Regions from separate parts of the Pantoea sp. CCBC3-3-1 genome, predicted to be linked through region 2. Evidence: predicted binding sites of a transcription regulator. Region 2 holds the regulator's gene; each other region holds the start of a gene.
The links. The regulator CRP, encoded in region 2, controls carbon source genes, mostly activating them, when cyclic AMP is high. The targets are predictions, from matches to a motif close to ATGTGANNNNNNTCACAT.
Positions count from the first base shown of each region.

Region 1: a site for CRP is predicted at 1,893-1,910, ahead of EHV07_RS09955 (arabinose ABC transporter substrate-binding protein). Genes of this name have one in related genera too.
Region 3: a site for CRP is predicted at 3,520-3,537, ahead of epd (erythrose-4-phosphate dehydrogenase). Genes of this name have one in related genera too.

Region 1 is NZ_CP034363.1:2,081,050-2,088,829, forward strand. It holds gene araA (L-arabinose isomerase) at 1-94, opposite strand, end outside; gene EHV07_RS09950 (ribulokinase) at 104-1,786, opposite strand; gene EHV07_RS09955 (arabinose ABC transporter substrate-binding protein) at 2,142-3,125, shown strand; gene araG (L-arabinose ABC transporter ATP-binding protein AraG) at 3,189-4,712, shown strand; gene araH (L-arabinose ABC transporter permease AraH) at 4,730-5,710, shown strand; gene araC (arabinose operon transcriptional regulator AraC) at 5,720-6,637, shown strand; gene EHV07_RS09975 (oxidoreductase) at 6,725-7,765, shown strand.
Region 2 is NZ_CP034363.1:4,544,448-4,552,227, forward strand. It holds gene EHV07_RS21360 (LysE family translocator) at 1-70, opposite strand, end outside; gene EHV07_RS21365 (hydrolase) at 155-1,147, shown strand; gene EHV07_RS21370 (YheU family protein) at 1,149-1,367, shown strand; gene EHV07_RS21375 (phosphoribulokinase) at 1,464-2,333, shown strand; gene EHV07_RS21380 (OsmC family protein) at 2,350-2,754, opposite strand; gene crp (cAMP-activated global transcriptional regulator CRP) at 3,064-3,696, shown strand; gene EHV07_RS21390 (YccS/YhfK family putative transporter) at 3,755-5,830, shown strand; gene EHV07_RS21395 (aspartate aminotransferase family protein) at 5,874-7,091, opposite strand; gene EHV07_RS21400 (aminodeoxychorismate synthase component II) at 7,172-7,747, opposite strand; gene EHV07_RS21405 (putative adenosine monophosphate-protein transferase Fic) at 7,780-7,780, opposite strand, start outside.
Region 3 is NZ_CP034363.1:4,030,091-4,037,870, forward strand. It holds gene fbaA (class II fructose-bisphosphate aldolase) at 1-996, opposite strand, end outside; gene pgk (phosphoglycerate kinase) at 1,091-2,251, opposite strand; gene epd (erythrose-4-phosphate dehydrogenase) at 2,274-3,320, opposite strand; gene tkt (transketolase) at 3,828-5,819, opposite strand; gene EHV07_RS18785 (M48 family metallopeptidase) at 6,108-6,860, shown strand; gene speB (agmatinase) at 6,939-7,780, opposite strand, start outside.

The DNA of each region.
Region 1 (7,780 bases), 2.5 Mb from region 2:
GTGCATGCTGTTCCACCTGACGTAACGTCTCCGCGCCGTAAAGATGCTGAGTACCGATGACAAACCAGACGTTGAGCGCGTTGAGCTGAGTCATAAAATCTCCTTAAACATTGGACAGGCGTGGGGCGAACTGCGGTTCGGCCACTTCACACCATTGAAGGTAACGCTGATAAAGTTGCTGATAGCGATCCACGCGGCTGAGGTCGGGCTGTAGCGTGGTCGCGATTGGGCTGGCCATTTTTTGCTGGGCGGCAGGGACATCGGCGTAGACACCAGCGGCAACAGCGGCAAAAATCGCGGCGCCCAGCGCACAGCACTCGTCGGAGGCCACAATATCCAGCGGACGGTTCATGACGTCACAGCAGACCTGCATAATTGCCGGGGATTTGCGGGCGATCCCGCCAAGGGTAAGCAGGTTTTCTACAGGAATATCCTGGCGCTCGAAACACTCCATAATGGCGCGTGCACCAAAAGCGGTGGCCGCAATAAAACCGCCAAACAGGGCTGGCGCATCGGTTCCCAGATTCAAATCGGTGATAACGCCTTTCAGTCGCTGATTGGCAAAAGGCGTGCGGCGTCCGTTAAACCAGTCAAGCACCACCGGCAGATGGTCCAGCTGGGGATCGGCCGCCCAGGCCTGGGTCAGTTCGTTGAGCAGGTTTTTCTGAATGCTTTCCAGATCGCCCTGAAGATGAGGATGTTTCTCTGCGGCCTGAACCAGCGGCCAGCTGAGCAGGCGGCTGAACCAGGCATACATATCACCAAACGCGGACTGTCCCGCTTCCAGACCTATCATTTGCGGCACCACGCTGCCGTTAACCTGGCCGCAGATGCCCTTGATGGCGCGTTCGCCGACGCGTTCAGGGTCGGCAATCAGGATGTCGCAGGTTGAAGTGCCAATCACTTTAACCAGCGTATAAGGACCCGCACCTGCGCCAACCGCGCCCATATGACAGTCGAATGCGCCACCGGAAAGGGTCACAGTTGCAGGCAGCCCCAGGCGCGATGCCCACTCGGCGGTAATCTGGCCGACAGGGCGATCGGCAGTCCAGGTCTCGCTGAACATTGGCGTATCCAGATGCGCTGCCAGCATCGGATCCAGCGCATCCAGAAAGGCGCGATCCGGCAAACCCTGCCACTCAGGATGCCATAACGATTTGTGACCGGCGGCGCAACGTCCCCGACGGATTGCCTCCGGCGCAGTGGTGCCGCTCAGTAACGCCGGCACCCAGTCGCATAATTCAATCCAGGCCACCGCCGCTTCGCGTACTTCGCGGTCTTCGCGGCTTACGTGCAGGATTTTGGCCCAGAACCATTCTGAAGAATAAATACCGCCGATAAAGCGAGAATAATCAGCAAACTGGCCACTGTGGCACAGCGCCGTGATCTCTTCCGCTTCTTTAATGGCGGTATGATCTTTCCACAGAACGAACATCGCGTTGGGATTTTCAGCAAATTCCGGACGCAGCGCCAGTACGTTGCCATCGCGATCGATGGGGGCTGGCGTTGAGCCTGTTGAATCGACACCGATACCCACGACGTTTTCACGCTGGGCAGGGGTTAATTTAGTGACAACGTCACGAATGGCCTGTTCGAAAGCGTCAATGTAGTCCTGCGGATGGTGACGAAACTGATTGATGCGGCTCTGACAATAAAGGCCTGCTTTCCAGCGAGGATAAGCCACAACCTGGGTTTGCAACTCCTTGCCGCTGGCGCAATCTACCGCCAGCGCCCGCACTGAATCGCTGCCAAAATCCAAACCTATTGTGATGGCGTCCTTCTGCATTTTTACTCTCCGGCTAATCACTGTGTGACTACCCTAAGAAGTTACGCGTGCAGCAGTTAGGTTAGGGGCGCTGCATATATGCACTTTTCTGTCATTCGCCCGCGTTTTGTGATCCGCTTCAAAAGTTAACATTGGGTTAATTTTGCTAAATATATGGACTATTTAGCTGAATCTTCAGGCTGTGATACCGCTCTCCCTTTCTGGCCTCTCTTAACGTTAAAACTAGCGCTTACCGGCAACGGGAAAACCTCTCAGCGCCGAAACGACAGGCTTTTTAAGTTGTTAAGTTTGCTGCCCTACGATTGATACCGTTTACATCACACCGCAAAAAGCGGGAACTGAGCCGGAGAGCCTCATGCACAAATTTACTCACGCGCTGGCAGCGGTTGGCCTCGCCGCCGTTATGTCACATTCGGCTATGGCCGACACCATGAAACTGGGTTTTCTGGTCAAACAGCCGGAAGAACCCTGGTTCCAGACGGAATGGAAGTTTGCCGACAAAGCGGGCAAAGAACTGGGGTTTGAGGTGATTAAAATTGCCGTACCGGACGGGGAAAAAACCCTGAACGCTATCGACAGCCTCGCGGCCAGCGGTGCGAAGGGTTTCGTCATCTGTACGCCCGATCCGAAACTGGGCTCGGCTATTGTGGCAAAAGCCCGAAGCTACGACCTGAAGGTTATCGCGGTAGACGATCAGTTTGTTACGGCTAAAGGTAAGCCGATGGATACCGTGCCGCTGGTGATGATGGCGGCAACTAAAATCGGTGAGCGTCAGGGGCAGGAACTTTATAAGGAGATGCAGAAGCGCGGTTGGGATGCGAAAGAAACCGGCGTAATGGCGATTACCGCCGATGAGCTGGATACCGCACGTCGACGCACCAGTGGCTCAATGGAAGCGTTAAAAGCGGCAGGTTTCCCGGCGGGCCAGATCTACAAAGTCCCGACCAAATCTAACGATATCCCTGGTGCATTCGATGCCGGTAATTCACTGCTGGTACAGCACCCGGAAGTGAAGCACTGGCTGATTATCGGCATGAATGACAACACCGTGCTCGGTGGCGTACGTGCAACCGAAGGCCAGGGCTTTAAAGCGCCGGATGTGATCGGCATCGGCATCAACGGCGTCGATGCCATCAGCGAACTTTCCAAAGGCCAGGCAACCGGCTTCTTTGGATCGCTGCTGCCAAGCCCGGACGTGCACGGCTATAAGAGTATCCAGATGCTCTACAACTGGGTGAGTAAAGATGCCGAACCGGCGAAATTTACCGAAGTGACCGATGTGGTGCTGATCACCCGCGAAAACTTTAAAACCGAACTGGCCAAAAAAGGGCTGATGTAACAAGGATGGAGCCGCGAAGGCTGCGGCTCCGCATGCTGTACCGCAATGTACTCCGGAGGAATAATGAACACGCAACCCCCGTATCTGAGCTTTCACAGCATAAGTAAAACCTTTCCTGGCGTGAAGGCGCTTCAGGACATCAGTTTTGATTGCGAGGCAGGCCAGATCCACGCGCTGATGGGTGAAAACGGCGCGGGAAAATCGACGCTGCTGAAGATCCTTAGCGGCAGCTATCAGCCGACCAGCGGTGAAATCCGTCTGAAAGGCCAGCCGGTCAGCTTTACGCACACGACCGACGCGCTGGACGCGGGCGTGGCGATTATTTATCAGGAACTGCATCTGATCCCTGAGATGTCAGTGGCGGAAAATATCTATCTCGGACAGCTGCCGCAGCGGGCCGGTTTTGTTAATCGCTCGCTGCTACGTTACGAGGCGGGGCTTCAGCTGAAAAATTTAGGCATGGATATTGATCCGGATACGCCGCTGAAGTCGCTTTCGCTCGGCCAGTGGCAGATGGTGGAAATCGCTAAGGCACTGGCGAGAAATGCGAAAGTGATCGCATTTGATGAGCCAACCAGCTCGCTCTCGGCCCGTGAAATTGAACATCTGTTCCGCGTAATCCGCCAGCTGCGCGCGGAAGGCAAAGTGGTGCTGTATGTTTCGCACCGCATGGAAGAAATCTTTGCGCTCAGCGACGCCATTACCGTGTTTAAAGACGGCCGCTACGTGCGTACCTTTCACGACGTTGCGGCAACCAGCCATGATGCGCTGGTACAGGCGATGGTGGGCCGTGAAATTGGCGATATCTATGGCTATACGCCAAGAGATACCGGCGAGATCCGTTTGCAGCTGGATAACGTGCAGGCCAAAGGGGTACGCATGCCGATTTCACTGACCGTTCGCGCCGGTGAAATCGTCGGGCTGTTTGGGCTGGTCGGTGCCGGACGCAGTGAATTAATGAAAGGCTTATTTGGCGCCACCCGCCTCACCGGCGGTGAAGTCCGTCTGGACGGTGAAAAGCTGGTTATCCGTGAACCGTCCGATGCGATTCGCGCCGGGCTGCTGCTCTGCCCGGAAGATCGTAAAGCCGACGGTATCATCGCGGTACACTCGGTGCGGGACAATATCAATATCAGCGCCCGGCGCAACAATCTCACCGCAGGCTGTCTGATTAAAAACCAGTGGGAGCAGACTAACGCGGCGTCGCATATTCGCTCGCTGAATATCAAAACGCCAGGCGCCGATCAGCTGATCATGAACCTCTCCGGCGGCAACCAACAGAAAGCGATTTTAGGACGCTGGCTGTCGGAAGAGATGAAGGTGATCCTGCTGGATGAACCGACGCGCGGTATCGACGTCGGGGCAAAACATGAAATCTATAACCTGATTTATGCGCTGGCAGAAAAGGGCATCGCGGTGCTGTTCGCCTCCAGCGACCTGCCTGAAGTGATGGGTCTCGCCGATCGTATCCTGGTCATGCGGGAAGGCGCCATTGCCGGAGAATTGCATCATCACGAGGCCACCGAAGCGCTAACGCTGGCGCTGGCGATGCCGAAAACCACCCAACATACCGCCGTCGTGGCCTGAACCGAAGGAGCATTATAATGTCCATTACCACTTCCTCCGCGACGCCACCGACCCGTCGCGTCAACCTGAGCCGCATCTGGGATAATTTTGGCATGCTGGTGGTGTTTGCCGTACTGTTTATCGGCTGCACGATTTTTGTACCGAACTTTGGCTCGCTGATCAATATGAAAGGCCTTGGACTGGCGATGTCGATGTCCGGCATGGTGGCCTGCGGCATGCTGTTCTGTCTGGCTTCAGGCGATTTTGATCTTTCTGTCGCCTCGGTTATCGCCTGTGCGGGGGTGACTACCGCCGTGGTCATCAATATGACTGAAAGCCTGTGGATCGGCATTGTAGCGGGCTTGCTGCTGGGCGTGGCCTGCGGATTTGTTAACGGCTTTGTGATAGCGAAGCTGAAGATCAATGCGCTGATTACCACGCTGGCGACCATGCAGATTGTGCGGGGGCTGGCCTATATCTTCTCCGACGGTAAAGCCGTGGGGATAGAAGACGAGCGCTTCTTTGCGCTGGGCTATACCAACTGGCTGGGCGTACCCGCGCCGGTCTGGCTGACTATTGGCACCATGATCGTCTTTGGTTTTCTGCTCAATAAAACCACCTTTGGTCGTAATACCCTGGCGATTGGCGGCAACGAAGAGGCGGCCAGGCTGGCAGGCGTACCGGTGGTGCGCACGCGCATTATCATTTTTATCCTTTCCGGGCTGGTTTCCGCTGCGGCAGGCATCATTCTCGCCTCGCGAATGACCAGCGGTCAGCCGATGACCTCGCTGGGCTATGAACTGATTGTGATCTCGGCCTGCGTGCTGGGCGGCGTGTCGCTGAAGGGCGGTATCGGCAAAATTTCCTACGTTGTTGCGGGCGTATTGATCCTTGGCACCGTGGAAAATGCGATGAATCTCTTAAATATTTCACCGTTTTCACAGTACGTGGTGCGAGGTCTGATACTGTTAGCCGCGGTGATATTTGACCGCTATAAACAAAAAGCTAAAACGGCCTGAGGAGGCGTTATGTATCATCGTCTGGCGCCGGTGGCGCAATCTAATCCGCTGTTGCCCGGCTATCCCTTCAACGCCTGGCTGGTCGCTGGCCTGACGCCGATCAATGCCGGCGATCCGCTCGATTTCTTTATTGATCGTCCTGCGGGTATGAAAGGCTACATTATTAACCTGACCACCAAAGGGCGCGGCCAGGTCTTCAGCGGTGACGATGCCTTTAACTGTGAAACAGGCGACCTGCTGCTGTTTCAGCCAAAAACCTCGCATTACTATGGCCGTTCTTCAGAAAGCGACTGCTGGCACCATCGCTGGATCTATTTTCGCCCGCGCGCCTACTGGAGCAGCTGGCTTCAGTGGCAGGATGAAAAGCAGGGTGTCGGCCGGTTACGGCTGCCGGAAAGGCTGTGGCCAGAATTTGAGCGGCTGTTCGCCACCATTGAACAAACGCATACGTCGGGCAAACGCTTTGCCGAAGAGCTGGCGATGAACTTACTGGAAAGATTGCTGCTGCGTGCGGTTGAAGAAGATCCGCGCAGTCATCAGCAGGTGCGCGATCCTCGCGTGGTGGAGGCTTGTCAGTATGTGACGAGCAATCTTGCCGGCGAGCTGAAGATCGACGAGGTGGCGAATCACGTCTGCCTTTCCCCTTCGCGGCTGGCACACTTATTTCGCGAGCAGATGGGAATTAATCTGCTGCGCTGGCGCGAAGATCAGCGTGTGATACGAGCGAAGCTGCTTTTGCAAACCACGCAGGAGCCTATTGCTACCGTCGGGCGCATTGTTGGCTACGACGATCAGCTCTATTTCTCACGCGTGTTTCGAAAAAGGGTCGGGGTCAGCCCCAGCGATTTCCGCCGCCGTTCGCTGGATGCCCATGATGCGCTGGTGGCCCGTGAAAGCTGGGACTTGCCTTTACGTGCCACTCAGTAACGATTTAGCAACAATTCAGGTTAATCCGCCTTGTTCTTACCCGGACAATCGTCTTAAATCAACCGGACTGAGACAAGAGGAATGCCAATGAACGATAAAATTCGTGTAGGGCTGGTCGGCTACGGCTTCGCCAGCAAGACCTTCCATGCGCCACTCATCAACGGCACGTCAGGGATGGAACTGGCGGCCGTTTCCAGTAGCGATGCCGCTAAAGTTCATGCCGACTGGCCTGCCGTGCAGACGGTGGCCGACGCGCAGGCGCTGTTCGACGATGCGTCAATTCAGCTCATTGTGATCCCTACGCCCAACGACACCCACTTCCCCCTGGCGAAAGCGGCGCTGAACGCAGGCAAGCATGTGGTGGTGGACAAACCCTTTACCGTCACGCTGTCACAGGCGCGTGAGCTGGAAGCGCTGGCTAAGGCAAAAGGACTGCTGCTGTCGGTATTTCATAACCGCCGCTGGGACAGCGACTTTTTAACCCTGAAGACGCTGCTGGCGCAGGGTACGCTGGGTGAAGTGCGCTATTTCGAGTCGCATTTCGACCGCTTCCGCCCGGAAGTGCGTAACCGCTGGCGCGAGCAGAAGGGCGCGGGAAGCGGCATCTGGTTCGATCTCGGCCCGCATCTTATCGATCAGGCGCTTCAGCTGTTTGGGTCGCCGGTAGCCATTAACGTCGATCTGGCTGAGCTGCGTCCTGGCGCGCAAACCACTGACTATTTCCATGCGGTGCTGACATATCCACAGCGTCGGGTGGTGCTGCATGCCAGCATGCTGGTGGCGGCGGAATCGCCTCGCTATCAGGTACACGGCACGCGTGGCAGCTACGTAAAATATGGCCTCGATCCGCAGGAGGACAGCCTGAAAGCGGGCGCTCGTCTGCCGCAGGAAGAGTGGGGTTACGATATGCGTGATGGCGTGCTAACGCTGGCAAACGGTGAAGAGATGGCTGAAGAAACCTTGCTGACCACGCCCGGCAACTATCCCGCCTATTATGCCGGGATCCGCGATGCAATCAGCGGCGAAGGGCGCAACCCGGTAACGGCTGAAGAAGCCATTCAGGTTATGGAGCTGATTGAGCTTGGCCTCCAGTCCGCCGAGAAGCGTCAAACCCTGTCGCTGAAATAAGCGGTAGCGGAGCCA
Region 2 (7,780 bases):
TATTAGGGCCGGGCGTAATCGCAGCGACCCACAAAAAGCCCAACATAGATAAAAAAAGACTCAGTTCCATATGAAACGGGTGCTCCTCACCCCTGATCAGAAACGAACTCATCGAAGCTAGCAATGTGACAGAGATCCTACAAGCCTTTTGAACATGAATTTTGATCACCTGACGAGCAACGTCTTTCAACCGATAACCGGTATGAGTAACGCGCATTTGCAGACCGTTTTGCCGCGCCTGGTTCGTCGGCGAATTTTGCTGAAGCCCCACTGGCAGCGTCTGACCTTGCCGGACAGCGACTTTGTTGATTTGGCCTGGAGCGAAGACCCCACCTTCGCCCGCCACAAACCGCGCGTTGTACTGTTTCACGGCCTGGAAGGCAGCGTTAACAGTCCTTATGCGCACGGCCTGCTGCAAGCCTGTCAGCAGCGCGGCTGGCTGGGCGTGGTCATGCACTTTCGCGGCTGTAGCGGCGAGCCGAACCGGCTGGAACGCATCTACCATTCCGGCGAAACGGGCGACGCCAGCTACTTTCTGCAATGGCTGACGGATGAATTTGGCACGGTGCCGACTGCCGCAGTAGGATTTTCTCTTGGCGGCAATATGCTGGCCTGCCTGCTGGGGGAGCAGGGCGACGGCTGCCTGCTGGATGCCGCCGTGGTTGTCTCCGCGCCACTGATGCTGGAGCCGTGCAGCCTTCGTCTGGAACAAGGCTTTTCGCGGATTTATCAGCGCTACCTGCTAAACTTGCTGAAGCAAAACGCAACGCGAAAACTGAACAAGTGGCCTGGCACCCTGCCGGTAGATTTAACGCAGCTAAAAGCGTTGAAGAAACTGCGCGATTTCGACGATGCCATCACCGCCAGAGCACACGGTTTTCAGGATGCCACCGACTATTATCGCCGTTGCAGCGCGATGCCGTTATTGCCTGGCGTCACTAAGCCGTTACTGATTATCCATGCGAAAGACGACCCCTTTATGACCAGTGAGGTCATTCCCGCCGCAGCGATGCTACCCGCCAATGTTGAATATCAGCTTACGCAACACGGCGGACATGTAGGATTTGTCGGCGGAACATTGCGTAAGCCGCAGATGTGGCTGGAACAACGCATCCCTCAATGGCTTTCAACCTGGCTGGACAACTAACATGATTATTCCCTGGAAAGAACTCGATTCGGAAACCCTCGCGAACCTCATTGAAGCTTTCGTGCTGCGTGAAGGCACCGATTACGGTGAACAGGAGCGATCGCTGGAGCAGAAAGTCAACGACGTCAGGCGTCAGCTTGAAAGCGGTGAAGCGGTTCTGGTGTGGTCGGAACTGCATGAAACGGTGAACATCATGCCGCGTGGTCAGTTCCGCGAGTAGGTCGCTGTGCTTATCTTCTGCGCATGAACGTGACACAAATGCGCAAAACGTGATACCAATGCGGGATCGCCATGACCTTTTCAGAGAGCGCTAAGTATGTCAGCCAAACATCCCGTGATTGCCGTCACCGGCTCCAGCGGCGCAGGAACCACCACCACCAGCCTGGCCTTTCGCAAAATCTTTCAGCAGCTGAACCTGCACGCCGCGGAGGTTGAAGGCGACAGCTTTCACCGCTTTACCCGGCCGGAAATGGATATGGCAATCCGTAAAGCACGCGATATGGGCCGCCATATCAGCTACTTTGGACCCGAGGCCAATGACTTTGCGCTGCTGGAACATACCTTCGTTGAATACGGGCTGACCGGCAGCGGCAAATCGCGCAAATATCTGCACACTTATGATGAGGCGGTGCCGTGGAACCAGGTGCCGGGAACCTTCACCCCCTGGCAACCGCTACCCGAACCGACAGACGTCCTGTTTTACGAAGGTCTGCACGGCGGCGTCGTTACGCCGCAGAATAACGTGGCGCAAAATGTCGATCTGCTGGTCGGCGTGGTGCCGATCGTTAACCTGGAATGGATACAGAAGCTGGTTCGTGATACCAGCGAGCGTGGGCACTCTCGCGAAGCGGTCATGGATTCCGTCGTGCGCTCAATGGAAGACTACATCAACTTTATTACGCCGCAGTTTTCCCGCACCCACATTAATTTTCAGCGCGTACCCACTGTTGATACCTCAAATCCCTTTGCGGCTCGCGGCATTCCCTCGCTGGATGAAAGCTTTGTGGTTATTCATTTCCAGGCGCTGGAGGATATCGACTTTCCCTATCTGCTGAGCATGCTGCAAGGCTCTTTCATTTCCCATATCAACACGCTGGTGGTGCCGGGCGGCAAAATGGGGCTGGCGATGGAACTGATAATGGGACCCCTGGTGAAGCGACTGATCGAGGGCAAAAAGATCGAGTAGCGGCGTTTCCCGCTCGCTACTGTGCAACGATAGAAAAGCTGTGGGTCAGCTTCACGCCCTTCCCCAGCATCAGCGCGACCGGACAATATTTTTCTGCGGAGAGCTGGACCGCGCGAGCAACGATTTTTTCCTCCAGCGCCTTTCCGCTAACGATAAAATGCAGATTAATATGCGTAAATATACGCGGCGCCGCCTCACGCCGCTCTGACGTCAGTTTGACCTCGCAATCCCTGACGTCGTGACGTCCTTTTTGCAGAATAGAAACGACATCTATCGCGCTGCATCCTCCGGCCGCCATGAGCAACATTTCCATTGGGCTGGGTGCTTTATCACCGGCGTTACCATCCATTAAAACCTGATGACCGGATGAGGATTCTCCCAAAAAGGTCAGCCCTTCCACCCATTTGATACGTGCCTGCATAACAAACTCCTCTAATTCATTCAGTTATCTTACCTTCAGGTCCGGACAACAAAAACGGCAATGCGACATAAATAGCACTATGCTGAAGCGAGACAACAGAAGACACCCATGCAAAGCTGTGCTACAAACAAAGCTGTAATAATTTCGTCAGTACTCTACATACAAGACGAAAAGGGACGACATAACGAGCCAGGCTTTCAACAGAAGCCCGAATAAATTTCCTTGATGGGAAACGCTTGACCATTTCAACGCCTGACAGGGAACTCTGCCCCTGTATTTAGGCACGATAACAACAGAGGATAACAGCGAATGGTTCTCGGCAAACCGCAAACAGACCCGACACTTGAATGGTTCCTGTCACATTGCCATATTCACAAGTATCCATCCAAAAGCACGCTGATTCATCAGGGTGAAAAAGCGGAAACGCTTTACTACATCGTTAAAGGCGCGGTAGCCGTATTGATCAAGGATGAAGAAGGTAAAGAGATGATCCTCTCTTACCTCAATCAGGGCGATTTTATTGGTGAGCTTGGCCTGTTTGAAGAAGGTCAGGAACGCAGCGCCTGGGTGCGAGCGAAAACGGCCTGCGAAGTGGCTGAAATTTCCTATAAAAAATTTCGCCAGCTGATTCAGGTCAACCCTGACATCCTGATGCGTCTTTCATCACAGATGGCGCGCCGCCTGCAGGTGACGTCTGAGAAAGTCGGCAATTTAGCTTTCCTCGATGTGACAGGTCGCATCGCGCAAACCTTGTTAAACCTGGCTAAACAGCCGGATGCCATGACTCACCCGGACGGGATGCAGATTAAAATCACCCGCCAGGAGATCGGCCAGATTGTTGGCTGCTCGCGTGAAACCGTAGGTCGCATTCTGAAAATGCTGGAAGATCAGAACCTGATCTCCGCGCATGGTAAAACCATCGTAGTTTACGGCACTCGCTAACCGGCTCTGAATCCACGGCGCAACGCCTCTGTTGCGCCTTTTTTATTGGTATACAGTGATGTGGCGTCGAATTATCTATCATCCCGAGGTCAACTACGCGCTGCGTCAGACGCTGGTGCTCTGTTTACCGGTCGCTATTGGATGGCTGCTGGGTGACCTGCAAAAAGGACTGCTGTTTTCTCTTGTGCCGGCCTGCTGCAACATTGCCGGTCTCGATACCCCGCATAAGCGCTTTTTCAAGCGGCTGATGGTTGGCGGCGGCCTGTTCGCACTGAGCAGTTTTCTGGTCCAGTATTTAGGCAATCATGCCATTCCCCTGCCTGCCATTCTGTTTGCAATGGCTCTGCTGCTGGGCGTGACGGGCGAAATCAGCCCGCTGCATGGTCGTTTGCTCCCCAGCTCGCTGATTGCCGGTATTTTTACCCTCAGCCTGGCGGGAAGAATGCCCATTTGGGAACCGCCGCTGCTCTATATCCTTGGCACAGTTTGGTATGGCGCATTTAACTGGTTCTGGTTCTGGCTGTGGAAAGAGCAACCGATGCGCGAAACGCTCAGCCTGTTATACCGCGAGCTGGCGGGCTACTGCGAAGCGAAATATACCCTGCTGACCCGCCTTAGCGACCCGGAGAAATCGCTGCCGCCATTACTGGCCCGCCAGCAAAAAGCGGTCGACCTGATTACCAACTGCTATCAGCAAATGCATATGCTGGCAGCCAGCAACGATAATCACCACAAGCGATTGACGCGCGCCTTTCAGGTAGCGCTGGATTTGCAGGAGCACATCTCCGTGAGTCTGCATCAGCCGGAAGAAGTGCAAAAGCTGGTGGAGAAAAGCCATGCCGAGGCGGTGATCCGCTGGAATGCTCAGACTATCGCGGCCCGGTTGCGGCAGCTGGCCGACGACATTCTTTATCACAAGCTCTCCGAGCGCTTCTCCATGGATAAGCAGCTTGGGGCATTAGAAAAAATTGCCCGCCAGCATCCTGATAACCCGGTTGGAACGTTCTGCTCTTACCATTTCAGCCGTATCGCTCGCGTTCTGCGCACGCAGCGTCCCCTTTATCAACGCGACTTGATGGCCGATCGCCAGCGCCGCTTACCGCTGCTGCCAGCAATCAAAAACTATTTATCGCTCAAGTCGACTGCGCTACGCACCGCAGGCCGCTTTGCCGTGATGCTCACTTTTGCCAGCTCGCTGGCGCTGTTTTTTAACCTGCCCAAGCCTTACTGGATCCTGATGACGGTGATGGTGGTCAGTCAGAACGGCTACAGCGCCACGCGGGTGCGCATCCAAAACCGTGCGCTCGGCACGCTGGGCGGCTTAATTGTGGCGGCTGTCGCCTTACGCCTTCAGGTTCCGCAATCTGCCGTCCTGTTGGTAATGCTGATTATTACGCTGGTGAGCTACCTGTTTATCCGCAAATTTTACGGTCTGGCGACGATTGGTTTTACGGTGACGGCGGTTTACTCGCTACAGCTACTCTCACTGAACGGTGCGGACTTCCTGCTGCCGCGCCTGTTGGATACGCTGATGGGCTGCCTGATTGCCTTCGGCGGGATGATCTGGCTGTGGCCGCAGTGGCAGAGCGGCCTGCTGCGGCAGAATGCGCATGACGCGCTGGAAACCTATCAGGAGGCGCTACAGATGCTGCTGGGCGATGAGCAGAAGCCCGAGAAGCTTGCTTATCAGCGCATACGGGTTAACCAGGCGCATAACGCGCTGTTCAATTCGCTGAATCAGTCGATGCTGGAGCCGGGATTTGATAACAGCTATCTGTCAGATATGAAGCTGTGGGTAACGCACAGCCAGTTTATCGTGGAGCATATTAATGCGATGACGATTCTGGCCCGTGAGCACACCATGCTGACGCCGCAGCTGGCGGAACGTTATCTGCAAAGCTGCGAAATAGCCTTGCAGCGCTGCCAGCAGCGGCTTGAGTATGATGGCCCGAGTTCGGGAAGTAACGTGCTGGACGATAAGACGGAGTCTAATCAGGGGCCGGTCACTATTCTGGAAAGGCATGTGAAGCAGATTTTGGGACACCTGAGCGTCATGCATACCCTCTCTTCACTGGCCTGGAGCAGCCGACCGCATCATGGACGCTGGCTGTCGAGGCGTCTGCGTAAGTCCTGAAGGGCAGCCGGAAGCCTGTGTTAACGGCTTCCGGCCTTCTGGCTTACGCCAGCACTTTCTTCACGGCCTCAGCGAAGCGCGTCATGCCTTCTTCAATATCGGCAGGCTCAATAACCAGCGATGGCGCAAAGCGGATAACATCCGTTCCCGCATTCAGGATCATGACGCCTTCGGCCGCTGCGGCGTTAAGGATATCGCGCGCTTTACCCGCATGCTGAGGTTTCAACGCCGCACCAATCAGCAGTCCTTTGCCACGAATTTCGCTGAACAGATCCAGCTTCGCATCCAGCGCTTTTAATGCAGTGACGAACAGCTCACGCCGCGTTTCAACACCGCTGAGTACTTCTTCCGTGTTGATAATATCCAGCGCGGCTTCGGCTACGGCACAGGCCAGCGGATTGCCGCCATAAGTGGTGCCGTGAACGCCCGGCGCCATCGCGGAGGCGATTTCATTGGTGGTCAGCATCGCACTCACCGGGAAGCCGCCGCCCAGCGCTTTAGCGGTGGTCAGAATGTCTGGATTCACGCCGTAATGCTCACAGGCAAACAGCTTGCCGCTACGGCCCATGCCGCTCTGCACTTCATCCAGTACCAGCAGCGCCTGATGTTCATCACACAGCTGACGCAGTCCCTGCATAAACTCTGGCGTCGCAGGCACAATGCCGCCTTCGCCCTGGATTGGCTCAACCACGATGGCGCAGGTGTGATCATCAATTACCGCTTTAACCGCAGCCAGATCGTTGAACGGCACATGGACGATATCCGCCGGTTTGGGGCCGAAACCGTCAGAGTATTTAGGCTGTCCACCAACGGACACGGTAAACAAAGTGCGGCCGTGGAACGCATTATGGAAGGCGATGATTTTACTTTTATACGGCGAATGGCGCTTCGAAGCATAGTAGCGAGCCAGTTTAAACGCGGCTTCGTTCGCTTCCGCGCCGGAGTTGGCAAAGAACACGCGTTCAGCGAAGGTCGCCGCAATCAGCTTGCTGGCCAGGCGCAGAGAAGGCTCGTTAGTGAATACGTTGCTGGTATGCCACAGCGTTTCACCCTGCGTTTTCAGGGCTTCCACCAGCGCAGGATGGCAATGACCCAGCGCAGTAACGGCAATCCCACCGGAGAAGTCGATATATTCTTTGCCCTGCTGATCCCAGACGCGGCTGCCTTTTCCTTTCACCGGCACAAACTGCGCTGGTGCATAAACAGGCAAAATCACTTCATCAAACGTTGAGCGCGTTACCGCTAATTTATCCGCTGCCATTGCCTACCTCATTTTCTTACGTTACAGAGACGTGAAATTATAATCATAAAATATGCATAAAAAATCACTCAAAGGCAACTCTATTGCCGGAGGAAATTTTTTAACAGCTGATGTCCCTGTTCGCTGAGGATGCTTTCCGGATGAAACTGCACGCCTTCCAGCGGCAGTTGGCGATGGCGGAATCCCATAATTTCATCCGGCTGCCCGTCACGCAGTGACCATGCCGTCACCGTAAAGTCCGGCGGCAGCGAATCCTTCTCAACAATCAGTGAGTGATAACGCGTGACCGTTAGCGGATGATTTAGTCCTGCAAACACGCCGCCTTCGTTATGTTCAATGGCGGAGGTTTTGCCATGCATCACTTCCCTCGCCCGTACCACCCGCGCGCCAAAAGCCTGAGCGATAGCCTGATGACCGAGGCAGACGCCCAGAATCGGCAGCTTACCGGCAAACGCACGGATAGCAGCCAGAGAGATGCCCGCATCGTCTGGCGTACAGGGGCCCGGTGAAATCACCAGTTTTTCAGGCTGAAGCGAAGCAATCTCTTCCAGCGTCAATTCGTCGTTTCGGTGTACCCGGACATCGGCACCCAGTTCACAAAAGTATTGGTAGAGATTCCAGGTAAAAGAGTCATAGTTATCAATCAGCAACAGCATGGGCACTCCGGGTAGATCGGGACGCCGCTATTC
Region 3 (7,780 bases), 510 kb from region 2:
ACGCGGATCGTAGTATTTTTTGTTTGGCTTATCAGCGCCTTCCGGGTTACCCAGCTGGGCCTGAAGGTAGCCTTCGTTCTTTTTGTAGTATTGCAGGATGCCGTCCCAGGTCGCCCATTGGGTGTCGGTATCGATATTCATTTTAATCACGCCGTAGCCGATTGACTCTTCAATCTCAGCAGCGGAAGAACCAGAACCACCGTGGAAAACGAAATCCAGCGAGTTATGCGGCAGGTTATGTTTTTTGGTCACATATTCCTGAGAATCACGCAGGATGGTTGGGGTCAGCTTGACGTTGCCTGGCTTATAAACACCGTGTACGTTGCCGAAAGAGGCCGCAATGGTGAAGCGTGGGCTGATAGCGTTCAGCTTGGTGTAAGCATAATCAACATCTTCTGGCTGAGTGTACAGTGCAGAAGCATCCATATGGCTGTTGTCTACGCCATCTTCTTCACCGCCGGTACAGCCCAGTTCGATTTCCAGCGTCATGTCGATTTTCGCCATGCGTGCCAGATATTTGCTGCTGATTTCGATGTTTTCTTCCAGAGACTCTTCTGACAGATCGATCATGTGAGAAGAGAACAGTGGTTTACCTGTTTTGGCAAAGTGAGCTTCACCGGCATCCAGCAGACCATCGATCCACGGCAGCAGTTTTTTCGCGCAGTGGTCAGTGTGCAGGATAACTGGCACACCGTAGTGCTCAGCCATCTGATGAACGTGATGCGCACCAGAGATAGCGCCCAGAATTGCCGCAGCCTGTGGCTTATCGGATTTCAGGCCTTTGCCGGCAATAAATGCCGCACCGCCGTTAGAGAACTGGATGATGACCGGCGCTTTTACTTTCGCAGCGGTTTCCAGAACGGCGTTGATTGAGTCAGTGCCCACGCAGTTAACGGCTGGCAGAGCGAATTTGTTTTCTTTGGCGACTTGGAAGATCTTCTGTACGTCATCACCGGTGACAACGCCTGGTTTTACGAAATCAAAAATTTTAGACATGTCTTTTGTCCTGTTTCGTCGGTCGTAGTAAGAGATTCTGTACCTGATAGTCAGGTCAATCGTTCAGGCGGGAGCAAAACTCCCGCCCCAGAGATTACTGTTTTGCGCGCTCTTCCAGCATGGCTACTGCTGGCAGTTTTTTGCCTTCCACGAACTCCAGGAATGCACCGCCGCCGGTAGAAATGTAGGAAATTTTGTCTTCGATGCCGAAGAGGTCGATTGCTGCCAGCGTATCACCGCCGCCTGCGATAGAGAATGCGTCGCTGTCTGCAATGGCTTTCGCGACGATTTCAGTGCCCTTACGGAAGTTAGGGAACTCAAACACGCCCACCGGGCCATTCCACAGGATGGTTTTGGCTTCTTTCAGCAGCTTAGCCATGGCTTCAGCAGTTTCGTCGCCAAAGTCCATGATCTCTTCGTTGTCTTGCACTTCGCTGACTTTTTTGACGGTAGAAGGCGCAGTTTCGGAGAACTCGGTGCCGACGCGGGAATCCGTTGGAACCGGAATTTTGAACTCATCACGCAGTTTTTTGGCTGCATCAACGAAATCAGGTTCGTACAGTGACTTGCCTACGTTGTTGTCGATAGCCACGAAGGTGTTAGCGATACCGCCGCCAACGATGACCGTATCTGCAATTTTAACCAGTGAATTCAGTACGTCGAACTTGGTAGATACTTTAGAACCGCCGACGACGGCAACCATTGGGCGCTCAGGGCTTTTCAGGGCTTTACCCAGCGCTTCCAGCTCGTCTGCCAGCAGCGGGCCAGCACAGGCGACAGAGGCAAATTTACCAACGCCGTGAGTAGAGGCCTGCGCGCGGTGCGCCGTACCAAAGGCATCCATGACATAGATGTCGCACAGCGCAGCATATTTTTTAGCGAGCGTTTCGTCGTCTTTCTTTTCGCCTTTGTTAAAGCGCACGTTTTCCAGAACGACCAGCTCACCGTCTGCAATTTCAACGCCGTCCAGATAATCTTTCGCCAGGCGAACTGGAGATGAAAGTTTATCTTTCAGATAGTTAACCACCGGAAGCAGTGAGAATTCTTCATTATATTCACCTTCGGTCGGACGACCAAGGTGAGAGGTTACCATCACTTTTGCGCCCTGCTTCAGGGCCGCTTCGATAGTCGGCAGTGAAGCACGGATACGTGCATCTGAAGTCACTTTCCCTTCTTTCACTGGCACATTCAAATCGGAACGAATCAGTACGCGTTTCCCGGCAAGATCCAAATCGGTCATTTTAATTACTGACATGGTGAGTCCTCTCGTTGATTCTCTAAATTTTAAAGGCGCAATCCGCGCCCTGGCTGAAACCGCTTGCGGCCATGGCTAACGTCGTGTCAATCATTCGGTTAGCAAAGCCCCACTCGTTGTCGCACCAGACCAGCGTCTTGATCAGGTGCTGACCGCTGACCCGCGTTTGGGTGCCGTCCACAATGGCACTGTGCGGATCGTGGTTAAAATCTATGGAGACTAACGGTAATTCCGTATAGTCAACTATACCACTAAATGTTTCTTCCGAGGCATTTTGCAGCAGCGCGTTGACCTCGCAGGCCCGTACCGCAGCCCGTACGCTGACGCTTAAATCAATTGCCGTCACGTTAATCGTAGGCACGCGCACGGCGATGGCTTCAAAGCGATCGTTAAATTTCGGAAAAATACGCGTAATGCCTGCGGCAAGGCGCGTATCCACCGGAATGATCGACTGGCTGGCCGCACGAGTACGCCGTAAATCGGTGTGGTAGGCATCAATAACCTGCTGGTCGTGCATGGCAGAGTGGATAGTGGTTACCGTGCCTGACTCGATGCCGAAGGCGTCATCCAGCAGTTTGATAATCGGAATAATACAGTTAGTGGTACAGGAGGCGTTGGAGACGATCAGGTCGTGGGGCTTGAGTTCTTTTTCGTTCACGCCAAAGACCACGGTGGCGTCAAGGTCGTTTCCACCGGGATGGGAAAACAGCACTTTTTTAGCGCCGGCGGCAAGATGAGCTTCGCCATCAGCCCGGCTGCCAAACACGCCGGTGCAATCAAGAACGATATCAACATTAAGCTCGCGCCAGGGAAGATCGGCGATTTCCGCACGATGCAAAATACGAATGGTATCTTCGCCCACCCACAGCAGATCTCGCTCCTGACGAACGTCCCAGGCAAACCGCCCGTGGCTGGTATCGTATTTTAACAGGTGCGCCATGCCTGCCGCTTCCGCCAGTTCATTAATGGCCACAATGGTAATTTCAGCGCGGCGTCCGGTTTCATAAAGCGCACGCAGTACGTTACGCCCAATGCGACCAAATCCGTTTATGGCAATGCGAACCGTCATATCACTCCTGCAGCAAAATTCAGTGCAAAACTGGAACGTTAGCCTGAGGCAGACGTTTACATTTGTACAGGGAATTTTTGCGCCTTCAATCCTGCATTCGATTCCAATCCCGTCAGTCGATACGCGGACTGAAACGGTTCAGCTACAATAAAGACAATACGGAATAATTGGAATGAGTTAGATCAATCCCAGGTTAAAAATCTGACCCGGATCACATTCGGGGAAAGAGTGGTCAAAAAACATCCCATTAATATCGCATTGCAGAGTCAGGCAGGCTGGTGCGATCGCGCATTCCGATCAGCACAAACTTAGCATACGCCAGGGCGAAACTGCTCTCTCGCCGCTTAAATGAGATTTTTCCCAGTCATTTTATGTTAATAGCGAAATTCATACGTAACGAACAGAAATAACCGCAACGCGAAAAGGAACCTGTTGCAGCCGTGAGGTGGCAGTGAATGCTAAGGGTTTTAGGCAGGCTCGCCTGCCTGAGCAGGCGAGCCTGACGTCTTACAGCAGCGCTTTCGCTTTAGCGACAACGTTATCCACGGTGAAGCCAAAGATTTCAAACAGCTTCTCGGCTGGTGCTGACTCACCGAAGGTGGTCATGCCAACGATAGCGCCGTTCAGGCCGGTGTATTTGAACCAGTAATCAGCAATACCCGCTTCGATAGCAACGCGCGCGCTAACCGCTTTCGGCAGCACGGCTTCACGGTAAGCAGCATCCTGCTTGTCAAACGCATCGGTAGACGGCATAGAAACCACGCGAGCCTTACGGCCTTCCGCAGTCAGACGATCGTACGCGGCAACCGCCAGCTCAACTTCAGAACCGGTAGCAATCAGGATGACTTCTGGCTGACCTGCGCAATCTTTCAGCACATAAGCACCGCGCGCAACGTTAGCCAGCTGCTCAGCATCACGATCCTGCTGCGCCAGATTCTGACGGGAGAAGATCAGCGCGGTTGGGCCGTCGTGACGTTCGATAGCATATTTCCAGGCTACGGCTGATTCCACCTGGTCACACGGACGCCATACGCTCATGTTTGGCGTCACGCGCAGGCTGGCAAGCTGTTCTACCGGCTGGTGAGTTGGACCATCTTCGCCCAGACCAATGGAGTCATGGGTATAGACCATAACCTGGCGGATTTTCATCAGCGCGGCCATACGGGCAGCATTTCGAGCGTATTCCACAAACATCAGGAACGTTGCGGTATAAGGCAGGAAACCGCCGTGCAGCGTAATGCCGTTCGCGATCGCCGTCATACCGAACTCGCGTACGCCATAATGAATATAGTTGCCTGCGGCATCTTCATTGATTGGCTTAGAGCCGGACCACATGGTCAGGTTGCTTGGCGCGAGGTCAGCGGAACCGCCCAGATATTCTGGCAGCAGCTTGCCGAAGGCTTCCAGCGCGTTCTGAGAAGCTTTACGGCTGGCAATTTTAGCTGGGTTCGCCTGCAGCTGTTCGATGAACTTCTGCGACTCATTCTGCCAGTTTTCCGGCAGTTCGTTTTTAACACGACGCTGGAATTCGAGGGCCAGCTCAGGATGCGCTTTCGCGTAGGCGGCGAACTTTTCATTCCACGCAGCTTCTTTCGCCTGACCGGCCTCTTTCGCGTCCCACTGAGCGTAAATGTCCTGTGGGATTTCGAATGGCGCATGGCTCCAGCCCAGTTGCTTACGGGTCAGTGCGATCTCTTCATCACCCAGCGGTGCGCCGTGTGAATCGTGCGTGCCGGCTTTGTTTGGTGAGCCAAAGCCAATCACGGTTTTGCACATCAGCAGAGAAGGCTTATCGCTGACCGCTTTGGCTTCTTCAACGGCTTTACGGATAGCTTCCGCGTCGTGACCGTCCACGCCACGAACAACGTGCCAGCCATAAGCTTCGAAACGCGCCGCGGTATCATCGGTGAACCAGCCGTCGATATGGCCGTCGATAGAGATGCCGTTATCGTCATAGAAAGCAACCAGCTTGCCCAGTTTCAGCGTGCCCGCCAGCGAGCAAACTTCATGAGAGATGCCTTCCATCATGCAGCCGTCGCCCATAAACACATAGGTGTTGTGGTCAACAACGTCGTGGCCCGGACGGTTGAACTGCGCGGCCAGCGTACGCTCGGCAATCGCCATACCGACAGCGTTAGCAATACCCTGTCCCAGCGGACCCGTGGTGGTTTCAACGCCTGCGGTGTAACCGAACTCCGGGTGGCCTGGCGTTTTGGAGTGCAGCTGACGGAAGTTAGCCAGTTCAGCAATCGGCAGATCGTAGCCGCTGAGGTGCAGCAGGCTATAAATCAGCATCGAACCGTGGCCGTTTGACAGCACGAAACGGTCGCGATCGGCCCACAGAGGATTCGTCGGGTTGTGATTCAGGAAGTCACGCCACAGAACCTCAGCAATATCCGCCATACCCATAGGCGCGCCCGGGTGGCCAGATTTGGCTTTCTGTACAGCATCCATACTTAGTGCGCGAATGGCGTTCGCAAGCTCTTTACGAGAAGACATGTTCTACTCCAGATCGGATTAAACGCTTCGCCGTCCTTAACCTATTTTAATCAATGAGTTATCAGGCAAAGTGGTAAAAGTCGACCCTCAATGTACATGAAAGGGGGGTAACATGTACATGGCGAAAAGTGCAAAAAAACCGGTCCAAACTTGCGTTTTTTGCCCGCCGCAACTAGGCATTTGTACGCTGTACGGTTATAACGTTTACTTCTTAGTCACACTTTTTCCCTGCTATTTAGCGGCAGGTGATTGTTTTTTATTACCTTGTTATGGAATGGATGAAAATATATGAAACTCCCTGCTTCAGTACTGGCTCTGACCATTGCCACCGCACTTTCTGGTTGTCAGAATTTTGACAGCAATGCCCTGCTCCAGTCGGGTGCCCAGGCTTATCAGGCTGCCTCACTCAGCGATGCGCAGGTAAAAGAACTCAGTGTGAAATCCTGCGAGCAAATGGATAGCGAGGCACAAATTGCCCCTGCCGACAGCGTTTATACCCAGCGTCTGAATAAAATTGCCGCCGCGCTTGGCGATAATATTAACGGCACGCCGGCAAACTATAAGGTCTACGTCACGAAGGATGTTAATGCCTGGGCGATGGCGAACGGCTGTATCCGTGTCTACAGCGGTTTAATGGATATGATGACCGACAACGAAGTGGAAGGCGTACTGGGCCATGAAATGGGTCACGTTGCGCTGGGGCACACGCGTCGGGCGATGCAGGTGGCTTACGGCACGACGGCAGCACGCTCTGCTGCGGCCTCCGTTGGCGGTATTGCTGCTACGCTGTCAGCCTCGCAGCTGGGCGACCTGGGCGAGAAACTGGTGAATGCACAGTTCTCACAAAAACAGGAATCGCAGGCGGATGATTACTCATTTGATCTGTTGAAGAAGCGCGGCATCAACCCAGAAGGGCTGGAAACCAGTTTTGAAAAACTGGCGAAACTGGAAGGCAGCAACAGCAGTACAATGTTTGACTCCCATCCTTCCTCTGCTTCCCGTGCACAGCATATTAAGGAGCGCATTGCGGCAGGAAAATAATGATAAAGGCCAGCCACGCGCTGGCCTTTGATTGTTGACCTGATAGTGCCCTGAGAAACGCAAGCGGGCCCTGGGGCTTTATTCGCCTTTGTTCACTGCCTGCACATGCAGCATATCCAGCGCCAGCGTCGCCGCCGCCAGAGAGGTCAAATCAGACTGATCGTAACCCGGCGCGACCTCTACCAGATCCATTCCCACAATATTTAACCCTTGCAGACCGCGTACCAGCTTGGTTGCTTTGTCGGTCGTTAATCCACCGATCACTGGCGTGCCCGTACCTGGCGCATGCGCCGGATCCAGACAGTCGATATCAAAAGTCAGGTACACCGGCATATCGCCAACGATCTGTTTCACCTGGGCAATGATGTCATCAACGCTGCGATCGTTGATCTGCGCTGCGTCGAGCACGTTAAAGCCCAGAGAATCATCGAACTCGGTACGAATACCAATCTGCACGGAATGAGCAGGATCGATCAGGCCTTCCTGCGGCGCCGTGTAGAACATCGTGCCGTGGTCAAACGTCGGGCCGTTGGAATAGGTGTCGGTATGGGCATCAAAATGCACCAGCGCCATTTTCCCGAAATGCTTCGCGTGGGCGCGCAGCAGCGGCAGCGTTACATAGTGGTCGCCGCCGAAGGTCAGCATACGCTTACCATTAGCCAGCAGCTTTTCAGCGTGCGCCTGCAATTTATCCGACAGATCCTGTGAATCGCCAAACGCGTAAACCAGATCGCCGCAATCAATCACTTTCAGGCGCTGACGCAGATCGAATTTCCACGGCCAGCGGCAGCCTTCCCAGGCCAGGTTGGTAGAAATTTGACGGATGGCGCCCGGGCCAAGGCGGCTGCCAGGGCGGCCCGACGTCGCCGCATCAAAAGGCACACCGGTAATGACCCATTCTGCGTCGCTGTCGTAAGGCT